DNA from 2 places in the Psychromicrobium ferritrahens genome. Region 1 is predicted to be linked to the other one. Evidence: riboswitches for the same ligand, from Rfam matches in the RefSeq annotation. Region 1 holds a riboswitch; the other holds the start of a gene.
What was found. A riboswitch is a leader RNA that binds a small molecule or an ion and turns the genes downstream of it on or off. The one in region 1 is predicted to bind thiamine pyrophosphate.
Positions count from the first base shown of each region.

Region 1 (7,859 bases):
ACAAAACGCATATCAATGACTAATACTTGAAGAAAATCCTGGTCAGCAGTGCTTTGTAGTCGATTTATGCGATAAATTTCTCAACGCGCCCACACCACGTTCCAGGCTCCCCAGGCCACGGAGACAGCGATGGCCAGCGCCGAGACCGCAACCCCGTAGCACAGGATCAGCAGATCTCTTGGAGAGAAGCTGCTTTCCCTGGCCCAGGTTCGTGCTTTACCACCGAATCCCCTGGCCTCCATAGTGACCGCCAGCCGGGTGGCCCGGCGCACCGATTGAATGAGCAGTGCCATCGCCTGCCCCAGATTGGCCTTCACCCGGCTGAACAATGAGCCGCTCGCCCCCACCCCGCGGGCTCGGCGCGCCATGCTCAGGGTCTGCCACTCCTCCGCCATCACTCCGACCAGGCGCATCGCCGCCAAGGTACCCATCACGAAACGCGGCGATAACCGCCATTTCTGGGCGAGCGCCGTCGCCAGATCGCTGGGATCGGTGGTGAGCACCAGGATCGCCGCAGGCAGGGCGATCGCCAGCCCGCGCACCCCGATGGCAACTCCCGTGGCCAAGGACCCTTCACTGATGCTCAAGTAACCCCAGTCCATCAGCACGCGTCCGGAATCCGCTGCGGCCAGCGCCGTCCCCCAAGCGGCCAATAGCAGCGCAATGATGACCGGCCAGATCCGCCGGAAGAGCGTCGCCCAGGAGACTCCGCTGAGCGGGAAGACCGCAAGCAAGCACAACAGTACGATGCCGCCGGAAACCCAATCCACTGAGAGCGCCAGCGAGAGGGTCAGCAGGAACACCGCACTCAATTTGCTGAGTGGGTTAGCTTCGGCCAGCCAGCCCCCATGCGTTATCTTCATAATATTTCTCGCTCGGCGGAGTTCGCTTCTGCGAGCCGAAAACGCCTGCTGCCGAGGGCTTGCAGGAACTGTTCGTCATGCGTCACTGAGATGACGGCGCTCCCCGTTTGCAATGCCGATCGGAGCAGTTCAACGAGCGCCCGCCAGGTGAGCGCATCCTGCCCGAAAGTCGGCTCATCGAGAATGAGCAGCTGCGGCCTGGCCGCCATCACGGTAGCCACCGAAAGCCTGCGCTTCTGCCCACCGGAGAGTGTGAAAGGGTTCGCCTCGGCCAGTTCTGTCAGCCCCAGCCCATCCAATAATTCATCGACTCTCGCATCGGTTTCCGCCTGGCTGCTCCGACGGCCCTGGTGCCGCAGCCCGAAAGCCAACTCATCCCGCACATTCCCGGTGACGAACTGGTGCTCCGGCTCTTGGAAGACGTTGCCGATCCGGCTGACCAGTTCCTTGGCCTTCCACTGCCGGGGGCGGGAGTCCAGCCCAGCCGACAGCCCGGGTTCCGCGTGCAGCAGCCCCGAGACAGGTTTCAGCAAACCGCCCAGGGTCAGCGCGAGGGTGGACTTGCCACTGCCGTTCTTCCCGGTGATGGCGAGAGCTTCACCCGAGTTGACCAGCAGCTCCAGGCCTTCAGATACGGCAATTCCCCGGCGTCCGACTCCCAGCGACCGCGCGCTGAGTAAAGCCTCACCGGGCGCCGCCGCAAAGGGCTCGACACGCGGCGGGTGATCCGGCACCCAGATGCCCTGTGCCGCCAAGGCTTCGCCCTGGCGGCTGAGCACCTCCGCTGGGACGCCGTCCGCCACCAGCTGGCCAGCCGAGTTCAGCACCAGAATGCGATCAACGTGATGCTGCCAGATTTCCACCCGGTGCTCCACCACGATCAGGGTCGCCGAGCGGTCCGCCAGCGCCGAGACCACGGCGTCCCGCACCTCGAGCACGCCTTCCGGGTCCAGATTGGCGGTCGGCTCGTCGAGCAGGATCACTCCGGGATGCATGGCCAGGATCCCAGCCAGGGCCAGTCGCTGTTTCTGCCCGCCCGAGAGCGCACTACTGGGATGGTTCATCGGCAGCTCAAGGCCCACCGCGCGCAGTGACTTCTCGACCCGCGGCCAGATCTGGTCCGGTGCCACCGAGAGATTCTCCGCGCCGAAGGCCACATCGTCACCGACCCGGGGCAGGATCACCTGGGTCTCCGGGTCCTGCTGCATCAGACCGGCCCTGCCACGACTCGCTCTGGGGTGGGCGCCGTCCAAGGTCAGCCTGCCGACCTCCTCAGCTTCGCCGTCGCCGAGCACCCCGGCCAGGGCATGGAGCAATGTCGATTTACCCGAGCCCGAAGGACCGAGCAGCAGGACCCGTTCCCCAGGTTCGATCGAGAAGTCCAGCTCTCGGAGCACCGGCTGAACTCGGTCGGCCCGGTTGAAGGACCAGCCCTCAGCGCTCAGCCGGGCGGCTCTGCGAACCTCGGTCATCGCCTTCAGAAGCTCGGCTCCCGGTGAGCATTTCTGGCACCCAAGCTGGAGAGCGCACCGGTGCGAGCCAGGCCCCGGGTCGCCAACCAGGAGAGCGCTCCGGCGATCAGCGCACCGGAGATCATGCAGAACACCAGGTAGACGGCCTTGAAATCCGCGGTGTATTCGATGTTCCAGCCCCAGGGCAGGAAGCAGTCGTTGATCCCGCAGAGCAGGCCAGCGGCAGCACCTGCGAGCACCGAGACGGGCAGTTTCCAGGAGCGGTAGCGGAAGGCCGCGAAGACCAGTTCGGCCCCGAGGCCCTGCAAGATTCCGGAGAGCAGCACGGTGCCGCCGTAGGGCGACCCCGCGAGCAGTTCACCCATCGCGGCAACGGTTTCACAGAACAGTGCGGCTCCAGGTTTGCGGATCACCAAGCCGCCGAGCACCGCCGGAATGAACCAGCCGCCGGACCAGAGGGCGCTGAGCGGCGGGTAGCCCGCGGAGAGCACACTGATCCCGGAGGCCAACGCCGACCAGGCCCAGAAAATGACGCCACCCGCGACGGCGATCACTGCGGCGACCACGATATCCACTACCCGCCAGCGGTAGCCTGTGCTGCTTGAAAGAGTGCTGGTCATGATTCCTCCTTTTCAGGAGGGGCGACGTATTCCCACACGCCGAAGAGCGCTCGACTCCCTTCGCCGGTACTAACCGGATCAGGTTCGAGGGTCTGCGGTGATCCGCACTCTCAGCGCCCACCGGATGGCGGCGCTCCCCTGTCGTTACTTTGCTGTGTAAGTTTACACCCGCTTAACCCACATCGAGTGTGCAGATCTACATCTTAAAGAGGCTTCAAAACGTGTAGATCTGCACACTCGACGGCTAAGTCTCAGGTCAGATCGCGGGACTTATTGAACTTGGCTATCGCGCGTTGCGCGCCACGACCGGTCAGGGTCTGAATGATCGCCGCCACTGTCGCCGAGACGATGGCGAAGGTCAGTGCGGACCGCAGGCTGTGTTCCAGGTTCTCCCCGTCCTTGGGCGGGGCGTTCCCGGTGGTCTTGGTCCACACCGTGTCCACCAGTTTGTTCGCGGCGAAGCCAGCGCCGAAGCTGATCCCCGCGGCCAGAAGTTTGAACAACAGATTCATGGCTTCAGCCTACTTCAGAGTTCCGGCCTGCGCGGTCAGAATGCAGTTGACCGGCTGTTGATAACTCAGCTGGGCACTGACTTGCCAGGCTTTGCTCTCGCCCGGCTGCACCGCTCTGAGCACTGCGACGCCGCGCGCCATCACGTCTGAGCTCGCGGTAGCCCAATCCACTGTGACCACTAGGTCAGCGGTTTGCGACGTCGAATTCGTCACCTTGCCATTGGCAGTGACCGGGCCGGCTTTGCTAGAGCACTGCGCCATCGTGGTGCTGGAGTGAATGCCTTTGACGCCCTCCAACTGAGGTATTTCCGGCAACTGCGGTGAGATCAGCCCCTGGGTCGCCTGGCTCACCGAAGCCGACGGCGTCGTACTGGTCGGGTTCTTGGACTCGCCCGGAGTGCAAGCAGCCAGCGCCAGCGGCATGAGCAATAGCGCAGCACCGAGGAGCCGCAGACGTTTAGCCTTCAAAACAAGATCATTTCCAGCTGGGTGTTTCATATTCTCCTAGGATTTGTTCCGACGGCGATATGCGCCGAGAACCACCAATAAAATGCCGATCAAGAGCACTGCGCCGCCCAGCCCGAAGAGCCAGATATTGTCGACCCCCGTATTCGGCAGTGGCTTGACCTTGGCATCCAGCGAGGTCTTAGTGCTCGACGGCGGTGAGACGACCGGCGGGTTGCCGTTACTGCTGCCTCCGGTAGCGGTCGCGGTATTGGAGACAGCCCCCGCCAGCACATCCGCTGCGGTGATCCGGTAAGGCTCAGAGCTACAGGTCACTGAACTTCCCGGAGCGAGTACCGGGACCGAGCAGTTGACCCTGACTCCGGCTCTGCTGAGCATCTGGTCGATCACCGAGACCTTGAGCAAGGTGGTGTTACCGGTGTTGCTCAAGGTGAAGCTGTAGCTGATCGTGTCCCCGGCGTCCTTGCGGCCGTTGCGGTTAGCGTCCTGCACCGCACCGGCCTTCTTGACCAGTTGCAGCCCGGGAGCGGGGTTCAGGTTCTCGGTCACCGAATCCGGGTCGCTGACGATCGGCTTGCCGTCCGGCGTCTTACCACTCGCGGTCGCGGTGTTCTTGACGCTGCCAGAGTCCACGTCAGCTTGGGTCACCGGGTAACTCGCACTGCAGATCGTGCTGGCCCCGGCGGCCAAGCTGGTCTCCGGGCAGCTGACCTTGACCAGCGGATCGTTCACCACGACGCCGGTCACGGTTCTGGTGCCGGTGTTGCTGACCGTGAAGAGGTACTCGATGGTGTCCCCGGCGTCGAGCTTGCCGTTCCGATTCAGATCCTTGGTGCCACCGATCTTCTTCTGCAGGCTCAGCCCGTCCCTCACGGTCAGCAGCTGGGTCGCCGCGGATTCCACCGAGTCGATCGTGGTGTCACCGAACTGCGCCGAGGCCTGTGCCGTGTTGACCACCTTGCCAGCATCGGCATCCGCCTGGCTGATGGGATAGCTCGCCGTGCAGTCCACGCTGGCACCCGGCGCCAGGTCAGTGCTCGGGCAGGAGATCCGCACACCCGCTGCGGCCAGCTTGGCATCGGCAACGCCGACTCCGGTCAGCGAAACGTTGCCGCTGTTCTTCACCGTGAATCGATAGTCAATGCTGTCTCCGGAGGCCAGTCGGCCGTCGTGGTTGAGGTCGTGGGTGCCCGTGATGCTCTTGACGAAACTCAAGGCGGGCTTTCGATCGAGGACCACCGTGTCAGTGGCTTCCGCCGGAGGAACAGTGCTGTTATCGGGTTTGACGCCGTCGACTCTCGCGGTATTGACGATGCTCCCGTTCTCGATGTCCCGCTGAGTGATGGTGTAGGTTCCAGAGCAGTTCATCGAGGCACCCGGCGCGAGCAGCGTTGATTCACAGTTCAGCTGGCCGGCCAGCATCGGATCTTCCAGTGCGATCCCCTTGATGCTCACCGATCCGCTATTGCTGATCGTGAAGTTGAACTTCACCGTCTCTCCCACGTCGATCTGGCCGTTGTTGTTCGCATCGACCGGCGCCTCGTGGGTCTTCTTGAGATTCAGCGCCGCATCGTTCGCGGTCGGGGTATTGACCGAATCCACGCTGCTCAGTTCGCTGTTATCCGGAGCCGTCGCGGTGGCGGTGGCCCTATTGATGGCCACCCCGGCATCCACGTCTGACTGCTTGAGGGTGTATACGCCCGAGCATTCCAGAGTCTTGCCCGGCTCGAGGGTCGCCACGGTGCAATTGAGTCCCGGGAGCAGCTCGTCGACCACCTTGACATTCTTCAGTGTGGTGTTGCCCTGATTGCTCGCCACCAAGGAGTATTTGATCTGATCGCCGGTATCGGTTTTGCCATTGGCATTGACGTCCACGATGCCGGAGACGGTCTTCTGCAATTCGAGTTGGTTGTTCCGCAGCAGGGGTTGTTCCACGCTCGCCCGGGGCGAGGTCACGGTCTGTGTTCCACCGGAACCGGGGATCGGCGCACTGGCGGTGGCGGTCGCGGTGTTGATCACCTCACCGGCGTCGATGTCGGCCTGGGTCAGCGTGTAACTGCCTTCGCAATCCACGCTGGCTCCGGGCTGCACATCTCCCGTCGGGCAACTCACGCTCACCCCGGTCAGCTGCTCAACGATCTGCGGGTTGCTCAGCGTCAGAGTGCCGATATTACTGACCCTCAACAGATAGTTCACCGTGTCCCCGGCGTTGATACCACCGCTGCCGTTGCTGTCCTGCACCGATTTGACGGATTTGACCAAGCTCACGGCGGGGTTGGAGTCTGTCGGCACGGTCACCGTTGATGGCGGGGAGGTCTTCTCGCCGTCTGGTCCGGTCGCTTTTGCGGTGGCGGTGTTCACTATCTTGCCGGCATTGACCTGAGCCTGAGTGACGGTGAGGCTTCCGGTGCACTCGGCGGTTTCTCCCGGGTTCAGGGCGTTCTTATCGCAGCTGGTATTTGTCACCAGTGGGTCGTTGATCTTGACGTCGCTGACCCGAGTGTTTCCGGTGTTGGTGACCACAAACTTGTAAGTCAGCGAATCGCCAGCATCGGTCAGAGTATTACCGTTGACATCGCCGTGGCTTTGCAGGGTTTTCAGCAGGCTCACACTGCTCGCTCGGGGAAGCGGAGTGGTCACTTCGTTGCTGTCGGCATTGATCTCGGGACGGCCCAGGGGAGGCGTCCCCGCCACTCTGGCCCGGTTCACCAGCTGACCGGCGTCGATATCGTCCTGAGTCAGGGCGTAGATGCCTTGGCAGGTGATCGACTCGCCGGCGGCCAAGGCGCTCTTGGGGCAGTTCACCGCCGGGAGCTTCGGATCCGAAACCACGACATTGTCCAGGCTGGTGTTACCGGTGTTGATGACGGTGAAGGAGTAGGCCACCGTCTCTCCGACATCAGGCAGATTATTGCCGTTAGAGTCCTGATAGTCCTTGCCCGCCTGCTTCACCACTGCCTTGCTGATCACCAGCTGGTCCGCCGCAGCGAGCGGCGTCTCGGTGCTGCTGCCGGGTGAGACGACGTCGGAGCCATCGGTTGCTTTCCCCGTGGCGGTAGCGGTGTTTCTCACCACGCCGTCGTCGAGGTTCTGCGCTGTGATCGGGTAGTTCGCGGCGCACTCCGCCACTCCTTGCGGAGCCAGCGTGGTCACCGGGCAACTGATCGTGGCCGCGGGAATCAAAGGATCGGCGACGGCGATCGAGTTCACCGTCGTGGTGCCCAGGTTGGTCACCGTGAAGGTGTAGGTGATCGTTTCACCGGGGTCGATCTGGCCATTGTTATTGGCATCTCGCGGAGCCCCGGCCTTTTTCAGGATGCCGAGCCTGTTGTTCGGAGCGATCGGCACCACCACTTCATTGCTCGGCGGCGAGGTGACCGGGACGTCGGTCCCGGGTGGCGTCGCGGTAGCGGTGGCGGTGTTCTTCACTGAACCGGCGTCGACGTTCTGCTGGGTCAGCGTATAGCTGCCGCTACACGTGGTCGATTCACCCGCCGGCAGGTCTGCGACCGGGCAGCTGATCGGAGCGCTGCCGAGCAGCGGGTCGTTGATCGCCAACCCCTTCATAGTCACGGTTCCGGTGTTGCTGACCTTGAAGGAGTATTCAATGGTGTCACCGGCGTCGACGAAGCCGTTGCCGTTGACGTCCACCGCAGAGGCGGCGCTCTTCTCTACCGTCATCCCCACTGTCGGGCTGAGTGCTGTGCTCGTCTGGTCGATGTTGGACTCCACTGTCTTGCCGCTGGGGTCCACGCCACTGGCGGAGGCGCTGTTTTGCACGCTGCCGCTGTCCAGATCGGCGGCGGTGATCGTGTAGTCCTTGGTGCAGACCATGCCCTCACCGGCGATCAGGACGTCCTTCGGGCAGCTGATCCCGTTCATAATCGAGTCAGCGATCGCCAGGAAATCGATGGACACATTGCCCTG
Region 1 covers NZ_JBDLLW010000001.1:1,440,664-1,448,522, forward strand. The annotation lists gene ABDK06_RS06690 (energy-coupling factor transporter transmembrane component T family protein) at 81-863, opposite strand; gene ABDK06_RS06695 (ABC transporter ATP-binding protein) at 860-2,335, opposite strand; gene ABDK06_RS06700 (ECF transporter S component) at 2,341-2,955, opposite strand; TPP riboswitch at 2,994-3,105, opposite strand; gene ABDK06_RS06705 (DUF4235 domain-containing protein) at 3,207-3,467, opposite strand; gene ABDK06_RS06710 (hypothetical protein) at 3,477-3,965, opposite strand; gene ABDK06_RS06715 (DUF7507 domain-containing protein) at 3,972-7,859, opposite strand, start outside.

Region 2 (7,859 bases), 190 kb from region 1:
ACTGGCAGCAATGCAACTGCTCCTCCGCAGATAAGCGCAAATCCACCAGCACTATCAGCAGCGGTTGCTGTTTCGCCGCGAGTAAATTCCACCGTGTTGTTGAGCCAATCTTTTTGGAGCCTAGGGTCTGCAATCACGGGGAACTGAGCGTTGGAAAAATCTATTTTCTGAGTTACGACGTTATTTGAGACGGAGTAAGTAGTCTTGAGTGCTTTACCAGTCGCATCTTTTGCCCATGCCGGAGCAATGAGGTTGTTAGCCTTGCCGCCATGGTCAGAAACCAAAATCGAGCCACTTTGTGTAGCTGAAAGCTTGGCTGGTTTCCCACCGACGTTGATTTCATAGCTGTACTCTGTTGGAGAATCCTTTGAACCGATGATGCTATACCCAGCTGTTGCCCCGGAAGTTGCGTCAGTCAAAACATAGCTATAGTTTGCAGAACTTTTGAAGACTAAGGCGCCATCAGCCGAAGATGCCTTGAGGTCACCAACAGGTTTCATTGTTAGGGCCGATGATGTGTTAGGTCCTGCCACTTTGAGACCTTCATTGATCACAGCAGCAGATGCTGATTGAGGCTGTTTCGCTACACGCTCTTTGAGGCCAGTGGCAGATCCAGATGGGTTGTACAACCCAATTTTCGCCAATTGGCTCAGTGGGTCATTCTTTGTTTCCGAAGCCTGCACTGGAGCTGCACTAAGCCCTAAGGCTCCTAGTGCGGCAACCGTTGCAAGCGCTGTAATCAGTCTCTTCATCGTGATTTTCCTTCAGTGTCTCACTATCGTTATGTAATTTTTTCCTTGCTCAATCCACCACTCTGCACCAAAAGCACCAAGTATGGATTAAATGGCGGAGGTTTCAGTTAACACCATCCCTCTGATGGTTTTTTGAACACAGTGGATAACTTCCTCACCATGTCAGTGCCAGGCTTCCCGGACGCCTGGCCGAGCACATAAAATTTTTGGCGCAATATTCTGCGGCAGCGTCCTCTTGGTTTGCAAGATGTGCCTGACGGATGCCGCAAGGCGCTGGCCAATGAACCTATTCGCCCGCACCGAATCTGGATTGATCGCTGCCTTCTGAGCAGGACGCTTCCGGCGATTGCTCTGAACTCTACCGAGTATGCAGATCTACATGTTTTAAAGTGGGTTTAAGATGTAGATCTGCACACTCGGCGGGGGTTAAAAAGTGGTGGCCCCGACCGGAGCCGGGACCACCACGGAGAGCGTTCAGAATTCACGCTGTGAAGCTGTGAACTCAGATCCGCGAGAGGATGTCAGCCGTATAGGTGGTGACCCGGGTGTAGACGCCCGGATAACCGGCAAGCGCACAGCCATTGCCCCAGGAGACGATGCCGACCAGCTTGCCGCCGATCACCAGGGGGCCACCGGAATCGCCCTGGCAGGAGTCCTTGCCGCCCTGGCTGAGACCGGCGCAGACCATCGAGGTGGCGTCGAAATCGGAGCCATAGGCCGAGGAGCAGCTTGAGTTGCTGGTGATCGGCACGGTGACCTTACGGAGCTTGTTCTGGTAGGTGCCATTTCCCGTGGTGTCGCCCCAGCCGAGGACTACGGCGTTGGTGCCTGCCGCGTAGACCGCGGGGTTCGTCTCCAGGGTGGCGACCGGGCCGGTGAAGGCGGTGGAAAGTGTCAGGATGGCGTAGTCGCCTTCGCCGGTGCTGGCGTAGTCCGGATTGGCCCAGACGCTGCTCACGGAGGAGGTGTTCGGGCCGCCGGTGCGGTTAGCGCTGCCACCATTGATCTTGAAGAAGCTGGTAGGCCGCTTGCTGCCGCTTCCCGTGAGTACGCAGTGCGCCGCGGTGAGAACTTTCTTGGGCGCGATCAAGGTGCCGCCGCACCAGTTATCCCCGTTAGAGGCCTGGTTCACCGCGACGATGGGTGCATAGTCGCTGATGGTGGCGGTGGTGCCGCCGACAATCTTAGGAGCCGGAACCGCGGCATTCGCGGTGGCTCCTCCAGTGAGGATGAGGCCAAGAGCAGCCAACCCAAGCATCGTCGCTTTGACAGTCTTTCGCATTATTGCCTTTCTTGTTGATTGTCCCCGGTCAACAAGTGATTGCGCTCACAGGAACTTTATAGCAAATTCACATCCTTGTCTCTGCTTCGAGGTGCGGATTTAGCTGGGAATATCCTGACAGTGCCTCAGCGGAGCAGCGGAGCAGCGGCGCGGCGAAGAAGTCCCGTTCGTGTTCAGCCGAGATGCGGAAGGCCCGCTGCATGGCGCTCCGCTCAGCTGGCCCGGCTTGCACTGCGGCCGTCATCACGAAATCAATGGCTCGGCGGGTGGCTTCCGTGAACTCCGGATCGGCGTAGGTCTCCAGCCAGCTCCGGTAAGGATGCTGTTCCGTGACGGCGTGCTGCAAGCGGCTTCCGACGTCGTGATAGAGCCAGAAGCAGGGCAGCAGCGCGGCGATCAAAAGCGGATAGCTATCCCGGCAGGCGTGCAGGTGCTGAAGGTAGTGAGTAGTGGTTTGGCTCGGCTCTTGCTCGAACACCGTCTCGGCGCCGAGCCAGTCTCGGTGTAGTCCCAGCTCGGTGGCAATCGCGTTCTGCGCGCTCGCCGCCCAGAAGGCTTGCTCGGCGGTGCTCGGGGCGAGCTTGCTGGCTTCCGCCAGGCCTCGGGAGTACTCGCGCAGATAGAGAGCGTCCTGGGCCAGGTACCAGCGGAAGCTCGCTGGCTCCAGGCTGCCGTCGGCGAGTTTGCGGATAAAGGGCAGCTCGTCGATGGCTGCTCTCCAGGCGGAGATGTCCTGCCACCACTCCTGCTTTAGATCTTCAGGATTCGCACTGGTGGCTAAGCCACCTCGCTGCCAGAGACCGGCGAAGTGATTGATCGGACCCCGGCCCTTGCCAACCCGGAGTTCTGCACCGTGCGCAATGCTCTCGCTCAGCCAGCGCTTCACTTCGCGGAGGCTGGAGGGCCAATCCTCACCCGCCGCTCGCCGAGTGGCCAGACCTGCGGACAGCGAGCAGCCGGTGCCGTGGGTGTTCTCGGTGCGGATTCGGCGAGCGGGGAACTGCGTCACCCTTACCTCCTCACCGCGGGAAGGTTCGATCAGCGCATCGGGGGCCTGCTCTCCTGCCAGATGGCCGCCCTTGGCCAGTACTGTGACTCCGTAACGGTTGGCGAGCCGCGCTGCCTGGGCCAGCGCTTCGGGCCAGTTGACCGCAGGAGCTTCCTCGGCCAGAATCGCCAGTTCTGGAAGATTGGGGGTGACCAGATCCACCGTGCTCAATAATTCGCGAAGCGCATTTTCGGCGTCCTCATCGAGCAAGCGATCCCCGCTGGTCGCCACCATCACCGGATCCAGCACCACAATGGCTGGTCGGTGCCGAGCCAACCAGTCAGCAACCGTCTTGATCACTTCGCGGTTGGCCAGCATGCCGATCTTGACCGCGTCGATCTCGACGTCGTCGCTCACCGCGGTGAGCTGCTCGGCTAAGAAGCTCACCGGAGGGACATGCACCGCGCTGACTCCCTGGGTGTTCTGGGCGACCAGCGCGGTGACCACCGCCATGCCGTAGCCGCCCTGGGCCGCGATGCTCTTCAGATCGGCCTGGATGCCCGCCCCGCCGCTCGGGTCGGTGCCGGCGATGCTGAGTACCCGAGGGATGCCAGATGGTGGGGTGCTCAGTTGCCGCAACCGTTGGCTCGAGCCGCTCATTGCGCGGTCCGCCAGGCCCGGGAGAGTTCTTGCGCTGCCGCGAGCGGGTCACTTGCGGTGCAGATCGCGGAGACGACCGCTGCCCCCGCAGCTCCCGAGCGACGTAGCCCGGGCAGGTCGGCGATGCCGATGCCGCCGATCGCCACCACGGGCAGTGAGCACTGCTTGACGAGCTCGCGGAAGCCCTCTATTCCCAGGGCGGCGGGTGCATCGGGCTTCGTGCTGCTGGGGTGCAGGGTGCCGATTCCCAGATAGTCGATCAGCGTCGCTTGCTGCTCGGCGGTCCGAAGTTCCTCCGGAGTGGCTGCACTCAGCCCGATCACCGGCTGCTCGCCGATCAGTTCGCGGGCCAGTGCAATCGGCAGATCGGACTGGCCCAGATGCACCCCGGTCACCCGGCAGCCCAGCGCACGAGCCGCCAGAAAGACGTCGACCCGATCATTGACGAAAAGGCTCACCCGCTCCGGAAGCACCGTGAAGACTTCGGTCACGGTGCGCAAAAAATCAGCCGTCGACGCCGTCTTCTCCCGGAGCTGCACCGCGGTGACGCCGCCGGAGACCGCCAGGCGGACGACGTCGGTCAAGGACTTGCCCTGCGCGGCGATCTGAGCCGCATCGGTGACCAGGTAGAGGGAGAGATCGAGATCCGTCCCGGCTCGCTGGCTCATCGAGTCACTCGTTCGACCTGGATCCGGGCCCGTTCGCTGAGGTCCTCGGGCCGCAGCGCGGAGAGTTCGTCAAGGAAGGCCAGGGCGAAGCTACCCGGTCCGGCAGCGCGTTCCGCCGCGATCTCGGCGGCCACGGTGTAGACCGTGACGGCGGCTACCGTAGTGCTCAGTTGATCTTCGCTCGTCGCGGCGAAGGCCGCGATCACCGCTCCCAGTGCGCAGCCTCCGCCTGTCACCTTAGTGAGCAGATCGGTGCCATTGGCGATGCGGACTCGGTACTGTCCGCCGACGATCAGATCGATCGGGCCGGAGATCGCCACCACGCTGTCGCCCGCAGCCAGTTCGGTGGCTGCGGGCAGGGCCGCTTCCACGCCGTGGGCGGCGTCCACTCCTCGCCCGCCTGGGCCGTTTCCAGCCAGGGCGATGATCTCCGAGGCATTGCCGCGGATGACATCGGGTTTCAGCTCCCTGAGCCGCATCGCGAGTTCGGTCCGCACCGGCAGTGAGCCAATAGCGACCGGGTCGATCACCCACGGGGTGCCGGCGGAACTCGCCCCGGCCACCGCGCGCAGCATGGCTTGACGGTGTTCGGCGGTGGGAGTGCCCAGGTTCAGCAGCAAGCCAGAGGCCACCCGGGCAAAGGGCTCTGCTTCCTCTGGAATGTCCACCATCGCGGGGGAAGCTCCCAGGGCGAGCAGTACGTTCGCGGTGAAATTCACCACCACGCTATTAGTGATGCACTGCACCAGCGGCGCTTCGGAGCGCACTGCGAGCAGGGCGGATTGACTGAGTGAAATGAATTCTTCTGGCGTGCGCATGATGCGCGACATCCCTTCGCTAGTACTAACTAGATCAGGTTCGACGGGTGTGATCTCAGCCCTTGCGGGCACCCCGTGTCACGTGGTTAGCACCACGATATCGCACCGCTGAACATCTCGCGGCCGCTGGTTCTCTATTCGACGAGGGATTGAGTGCCGATGACTAAGGCGAGAGCGAGCCGGTCGGCATCTGCGGTGCCTGGTTCTGCGGTATAGATCATCATCCTCAGGTCATCGGTGGCGACGAAGAGCACATCGCAGTCGAGCGTGATCCGCCCGACCGCGGGGTGCTCGATGATCTTGTGCTTCGAGGTGTTCTCCCGGTTCGGAACTTCCCCCGATTCCCACAGCTGCTGAAATCGAGGGCTCCGGGAGCGCAGTTCGGCGATCAGCGATTTCAGGCTCCGGTCGGCCGGGTACCGGCTCGCCGTCATCCTGAGGTCGGTCACCTGCCCCGCCTGAAGTTCCGCTCGCTCCTCGGGGGTGTGCAGCACCCGGGAGCCCAAGCCGGTGAAGTTGCGCCACAAGGCATTGCGTTCCAGACCGTGCCAGGCTGAGGTCTCGCCCAGCAGAGCGTTGTACGGCGCATTGGCGAGGATCAGCGTCCAGGTGGCGTCGAAGACGGCGACCGGGGTGTTGGATAGCCGATCCAATATCCGCTGTACGCTCGCGGTAATCCGTGAGGGGACCATATCGGGCCCCGGGGTGGCGTGGCCCGCCAGCTGGTAGAGCAAGTCCCGCTCTTGATCGGGTAAGCGCAGTGCCCGGGCGAGGGATTCGACGACCTGGGCCGAGGGGGAGGTGGCTCTGCCCTGCTCGAGGCGGGTCAGGTAATCCGCCGAGATGCCTACCAGGCTGGCTAGTTCTTCACGGCGCAGTCCGGAGGCGCGACGTCGGCCGCCAGCCGGTACACCGACAGCTTCCGGTGTGACTCGATCACGCCAGCGACGCAGTGTCTGTCCGAATTCCCAGGTTTCCATGCTTCCAGTGTGCACGGCGAGAGGGGCTTTGTCCTGGACCTGGCAGTCCTACGAAAACGGGACCACTGGTTGGCTCTCGATGTTTCCAGAAAGCTGAAGTCATGACAATCACACTGATCACCGGAGCCAATAAAGGCATCGGATATGAAACAGCACGACAGCTACTCGAACTCGGGCACAAGGTCTACCTCGGTGCCCGCAGTATTGAACGCGGGCAGGCCGCAGCCAAGGACTTAGGTGCTCACTTCGTTCAACTTGACGTCACGGATGACGCCTCTGTGGCGGCAGCCTTACAGCAGATCGATGAAGCGGAGGGCCACCTCGATGTGCTGGTGAACAACGCCGGCATCGTGCCCACTGCACCGTTCGGCCCCGATGCGCTGCAGGTGTTCAACACGAACCCGGTTGGAGTGGTGCGCGTCACCCAGGCGGCGTTGCCCTTATTGCGTAAATCCGAGGTGCCGGTCGTGGTCAACGTCACCAGCGGTCTCGGCTCGTTCTGGGCGGTGACCAATCCGGAGAGAACCGAGTCCCTGCAACCGGCGGGGGTCTACGCAGCCTCCAAAGCCGCTGTGACGATGCTGACAGTTCAGTACGCCAAGGCGGAGCCCGGGATCAAGTTCAACGCGGTCGAGCCGGGGCTGACGGCGACCGACCTGATCGCAGGGTACGACGGCGGGCGTCCCGCCTCGGAAAGCGCCAAGGTGGTGGTCCGGATGGCGACCATCGGCGCCTCGGGTCCCACCGGGACCGTTCAAGAGGACGACGGCGTTTTGCCCTGGTAAATCCTCACCGCCTCATCACCACCCATCGACTGAAAGTCTGAAACGCCATGCCGCACACCTCCAGCACCGTCGGATCCGTCCTGATCACCGGCCCTACCGGCGGACTTGGCCGCGCCACCACCCTCGAACTGGCGCGCCGTCCTCAATCAACCCGTCCTGACCTGCTGCTGGTCGGAAGGGCTGGGCCAAAACTAGCCGAGATCGCCCGCGAGGCACGTGAAGCCGGTGCCACCGTGCACGAGATTCCCACCGATCTCTCCCGGCTTGCCGACGTCGGAGCCGCAGCTGCCGCCGTGCAGGAACTCATCGACAGCGAGGCAGCCCGACCGCTGAGCACCGTGATCGCAAACGCCGGCTGGTCCTCCGCGGACACCCGGGAAGCCTCGCACGACGGATTCGAGATGACGTTCGCGGTGAACTACCTGGCGCACGCCCAGCTGATCGGCGATCTCCACCACCGCAAACTGATCGGCGCCTCGGCTACCCCCACCCGGATCGTGCTGCTCAGCTCGAATCTCTACAACCCCGGCCTGATGCAGCGCATGATGGGGATGCCCCGGCCGGTCTGGCGCGATCCCGTCGAGCTGGCCACGCCGGCCGCCGCCGGCACCTCGAAGAGCACCAAGGCCGCTGCCATCGCCTATGCAAACGCCAAGCTCGCCCTCATCTACTACGCCCATGAAGCGCAGCGGAAGCTGGGCGACGGGGTCGCCGTCGTGGTGTTCGAGCCGGGCTGGATGCCCGGCACCGGCCTCTCCCGAGAGCAGGGCGCGGCGGTGCAGGCGATATCGCGGATGATGGCGCGGATGCCGGGGGCGACGACGCCGGAGCGGTCGGCACCGGCGCTCGCCTCGGTGGCTCTCGACAGCCGCTGGGAAGAGCTCCGCGACGGTGCTTTTATCGAGGTCGATCGGGTGATCGAGGTC
Region 2 covers NZ_JBDLLW010000001.1:1,631,671-1,639,529, reverse strand. The annotation lists gene ABDK06_RS07540 (hypothetical protein) at 1-752, opposite strand, end outside; gene ABDK06_RS07535 (S1 family peptidase) at 1,255-2,034, opposite strand; gene ABDK06_RS07530 (bifunctional hydroxymethylpyrimidine kinase/phosphomethylpyrimidine kinase) at 2,102-3,682, opposite strand; gene thiE (thiamine phosphate synthase) at 3,679-4,350, opposite strand; gene thiM (hydroxyethylthiazole kinase) at 4,347-5,168, opposite strand; TPP riboswitch at 5,163-5,254, opposite strand; gene ABDK06_RS07515 (helix-turn-helix transcriptional regulator) at 5,303-6,148, opposite strand; gene ABDK06_RS07510 (SDR family NAD(P)-dependent oxidoreductase) at 6,250-6,933, shown strand; gene ABDK06_RS07505 (SDR family NAD(P)-dependent oxidoreductase) at 6,981-7,859, shown strand, end outside.
Region 2: it holds a riboswitch for thiamine pyrophosphate, as region 1 does, so the genes downstream of both, thiM (hydroxyethylthiazole kinase) here and ABDK06_RS06700 (ECF transporter S component) in region 1, are expected to answer to the same signal.